2 regions of the Clostridium sp. BJN0001 genome follow, and region 2 is predicted to be linked to the other one. Evidence: predicted binding sites of a transcription regulator. Region 2 holds the regulator's gene; the other holds the start of a gene.
What was found. Region 2 encodes LexA, which represses DNA repair genes until DNA is damaged. Its sites were predicted from a motif close to CNAACANNTGTTNG; they were not measured.
Positions count from the first base shown of each region.

Region 1: MTX53_RS09640 (DNA repair exonuclease) is a predicted target of LexA. The motif match lies at 1,761-1,774, and genes of this name have one in related genera.

Region 1 covers NZ_CP094971.1:1,968,938-1,971,422, forward strand. Annotated here, with positions in the region: gene MTX53_RS09635 (AAA family ATPase) at 1-617, opposite strand, end outside; gene MTX53_RS09640 (DNA repair exonuclease) at 620-1,741, opposite strand; gene pssA (CDP-diacylglycerol--serine O-phosphatidyltransferase) at 1,883-2,404, opposite strand.
Region 2 covers NZ_CP094971.1:1,366,652-1,369,136, forward strand. Annotated here, with positions in the region: gene MTX53_RS06535 (YtxH domain-containing protein) at 1-388, opposite strand, end outside; gene MTX53_RS06540 (hypothetical protein) at 485-907, opposite strand; gene lexA (transcriptional repressor LexA) at 1,046-1,651, shown strand; gene MTX53_RS06550 (methionine gamma-lyase family protein) at 1,717-2,485, opposite strand, start outside.

The DNA.
Region 1 (2,485 bases), 600 kb from region 2:
TCCTGAAGTTCTAAAGAAAGCTTATCTTTTTTTAAATACAGTTTATCTATTACTCCATTTTTTCTTGTACCTTTAAGCTGCTTTTTTATAGATACAAGCCTATCAACAGTTTTTTCTATAGATACTTTTTCATCTCCTGTACTAAAAAGATTTGTTATCTTCTCCATTATCTCTTCATGCTTATCTTTAGATATAGATACTGACATTTGACCTATAAATAAAGTCTTTATAAATGTCTGAATATTTATATTAAGAAAATACTCACCAGGTTCTTCTTTTCCTATAGGAACTTTTTGACCAGTAATATAATCTAAAATTTCTATTGAATCGTCCTTTTTAGTATTTCCAAACATTCTTGTTATTATATAGCTTTTACTGTTATTTTCTACAATAAGCTCACCAGACATAACATTTCCTGAAATCGGCATAAACTTCTTTCTTCCGTTATTTTTACCTCTTGCATTATCCATTCCATAAAGCCATACTTTTATAAAGTTCTCTATTGTACTTTTTCCTTTTTCATTTTGGCCATATATGAGATTAAATCCTTTTTCAAAATTAATCTCTTTATTTTTTATTCCAGCAAATGATATTATATGAGCTTTTTTTATTATCAAGCCTAATCTGCCTCCTCTCCTGTAAGTGCTGAAATTCCTTCTTTTAATGCCATAAGATATATCTCTTTTTCTTCATCATTACTAGCATTTTTTAATTTTCCATAAATCTTAGATGCAAAAATATTTTTTACCGAATTTCCTTTTGAAAGTTCTTTTATATCCATATAATTTTGAGTATTATCTTTTATCTTTATAAAATAAAATTCATCTTTCAAAAGATTATATAAAATATCTTCATTTACAACAAAAAACTCATTTGTTGTACCTTTTAGAATGATATTATAAAAATTGCTCATTCTCTCTTTTTCATCGAAAGACGATACTATATTTTTTACAATCTCATCATAAGTTTCAGCTTTATCTAACATAATATATTTTGTATAGTAATTTTTAATAGATGTTTTTATAAATTCTGTATTTACATATCCATCCTCTATTTCACCTATAATTACTCCTTTATCGCCCTCTTCATCGAATCCTCTTCCTTGAGGACACCCGCTATATGCATAATAAGTATTACATAAATTCTGAACACCTGAATATGTATGTCTATGACCTAATGCTATATAATTAAATCCTGAATCTTCAATATCTTTTTTAGATATTGGATTGTATTCATTCTTTCTGTCAGAATTCATTATCTCACCATGAATAGCTAAAATATTATTGTAATTTTTATCAATCTTTACTTTTTCTAGCAAAGTCTCTCTTTCATATAAATCTCTAAATCCTGCCCCATATATAAAAGAATCAAATTCCTCTAAAAAAACTTTCTCCATTTCTCCTTTAAAAATATATACATTATCAGGCCATGTAATAAAATTGTAGAAGGATTTTACATTAAATGGATCATGATTTCCGGGACTTATAAATACTTTTTTTCCATCTAGTCTTTCAAATTCATTTATAAGAAAGGATATTGTACTTTTATGAACTGTCATATTATCAAAAATATCACCAGCCATAATTATAATATCAACATTTTTCTCTAATGCTAAATCTATTATATTTTTAAATACAACTTTTAAATATTCCCTTTCTTTTGATGCATCATTTGAATTCATACCACTAAATGGTGTATCCAAATGAATATCTGCCGTATGCAGAAATTTTATCTTTTTCATATAACCACCTTAAATTAATCGAACTCTTGTTCTAATTTTATCATAAAAATTAAGTTTTAGAAAGATACTTGAAATTATAAAAAAGTCTGCTTCTAGAAGAAAGACTTCTAAAAACAGACTTTTTTTCTTTAAATAGTAGCACTAAAACTTTTTAAGACTTAAACTGCTTATCATAAGATAAGATCCTAATATCATAAGTAAAACAACTATGTATATTGGAAACTGAACTTTTAAATTAACTAGTGCAAATAATGCCATAAAGCATCCTATTATTGTTATTGGTACTCCTGTATAAACTCCGTCAAAATCTGAAATATTGTATCTTGCGAGTCTAAATGCACCACATAAAGGGAATGCAACAAGAAGTATCATTCCAAATATTCCTTTTGGACCTAAATTTTCAAATTTAAAAAGTATATATATCAAAATAGATGGTGCAACTCCAAATGATACGAGATCTGCAAGGGAGTCTAACTCTTTTCCTATCTCACTTGATACATTTAAAAAACGTGCAATTCTTCCATCATATCTATCTACCAATCCTGCTAATAAAATAAATATAGCAGCTGCCATGAGATTATTATTTAATACTGATAATATCGAAATAATTCCACAAGATAAATTTGTAAAGGTAAATATATTAGGAATACAACTTTTTTTCATCTAATCACTCCTAAAAATTAAAATTTCCTAGTTCACTATTATATCATACAATACTTAATATTATAAGTGTAGTAAAGAAAT
Region 2 (2,485 bases):
TTGTCATGCCATCATCTGTAATATTTTTAAGTGCATTATTCATTTCTTCTTTACTATCAAATTCATATATAATGACTGGATCATCTTTATATGTATAATTAGTTTCATTTACAGAAAAATTAGGAAAATAATTATATTTATCAGGTGTTACAGCATCTTTAATTTCATACCCTGCTTTTATAATATCATCCTTAACATTTTTAGCTGTATATTGAATGTTATCTCCTATATTTTCTGCATTTTCTTTAATATCTTCTCCTGCTTTTTCTACTACATTTTCATCTGTAGTTGTATCAGAAGTATTAGTATTATTTTGGCATCCACCTAAAAGGCACATTACAGATAAAGCTGATGCAGTAAAAAAATATAACAATTTATTTTTTTTCATATAATAATCAATCCTTTCTTGTTTAGTCATACTTAGTATTCCAAAGATTGATACAATCTATTCAAGGATCGAATTATATAAACTTGATTAATCTTTCTACTTATTAATCTTTTTCTTTAGAAGTTTTACTCCAGGATAAACTTCATCTGTCATTTTATTAAATTCATCTTCAGGAATATTGCAAACATCTGTTTCATAATCAATATGATCAAAAGCATCCTCATATCCATCTAAATCAGAATTATCTAAATTGTTATTTTCCATAAATCTCTTGTAAATCTCACTATTACTTAGATTTTCTTCATTTATTTCATCAAGTTCTTCAGAAGTAAGATCAGCTTTTATATCCTCCATATACTCTTCTTCTAAGATTTTATTTTCATCTTTATTTTTAGCTATATCTTCTATTTTTATAGCTTTAGTATCTATTCCATTCATTTCAAGACATTTTCCACAATTATCACATATTTTATTTTCGTATATATCACAATAGTCATCATCAGAATATTTATATCCCATACTTACACCTCAATTAAAATTTTATCAATACATAGTATAACATATCATTTATATTGTTGCAAAGCACCTGGGAACAAAGGTTTGTATTAAAAAATCAAATATGATATAATTAATTTAAGATAGCGAGGTGAAAAGTACATGGATCAATTGAAAAACAAGCAGTCAGAAATCTATGAATTTTTAAAAGTATATACTGAAAATAAAGGATATCCGCCTTCTGTAAGAGAAATCTGTGAAGCTGTCAATCTAAGTTCTACATCTACAGTACATGGCCATCTTAAAAGACTTGAAAAAAAAGGACTTATAAAAAGAGATCCTTCAAAGCCAAGAGCTCTTGAAATATTAGAACTATCAAATCCTAAAAAAGAAATGGTCAACATCCCTATTATAGGAAAAATAACCGCAGGACGTCCAGTTCTTGCTGTTGAAAATTATGAAGATACTTTCCCACTTCCACTTGATTATATAAAGCATGACAAAGAGCTTTTTGCATTGCGTGTAAATGGAAATAGTATGATTAATGCAGGAATAAATAACAACGATCTTGCAATCGTTGAAGAATCAAATGTAGCATCTAATGGTGATATTGTTGTAGCTTTAATTGACGATTCAGCTACAATTAAAAGATTTTTTAAAGAAAATGGACACTATAGACTCCAGCCTGAAAATGATACTATGGATCCTATAATAATTGATAAATGTACAGTTTTAGGAAAACTTGTAGCAATTTATAGAGAATATTAAAAAATACTCTTTACATACTTATATTTTTATGTAAAGAGTATTTTTTTATTTATAAATATTTATTTTTAGTTCTTTTCAGTTTCTAAAACTTTACTAAGACCTATCATTATACCAATACGACCATGATCAAAATTAAGTCCTCCCTGCATATATGCAATATAAGGTTCTCTTAATGGACCATCACATGAAAGTTCTATAGTAGATCCTGATATAAACGATCCTGATGCCATTACTATATCACTATCATATCCTGGCATTGGAGATGGTATACAAACTGCAAATGAATCTATTGGTGATCCATGCTGAATACCACTACAGAAATTTACAAGCTTATCTGGATCAGAAAATTCTATAGCTTGTATTATATCTGTTCTCTTTTCATCAGATTGTGGGAAAACCTTAAATCCAGCAAGTTCCATTACCTTTGCTCCAAAGATTGATGTCTTAACAGCTTCTATTGCTACATGAGGGGCGCTGAAAAGTCCTTGATAAAAACTTCGCATAAGTCCGTATGTTGCTCCATACTCTCCTCCAACTCCTGGAACAGTCATTCTGTTTTCTGCATTCACAACATACTCTTTTTTACCAGCTACATATCCACCACCTGGAGCAATTCCGCCTCCTATGTTTTTCATAAGAGAACCTGCAATTATATCAGCTCCTACATCTGTTGGTTCTAATGTTTCAATAAATTCACCGTAGCAGTTATCTACAAAAATTATAACATCTTCTCTTACGCTTCTTATAACATCTATAACTTCTTTTATCTTAGAAATCGAAAATGATTTTCTAGCTGCATATCCTGTACTTCTTTGAATATGTATCATTCTAATT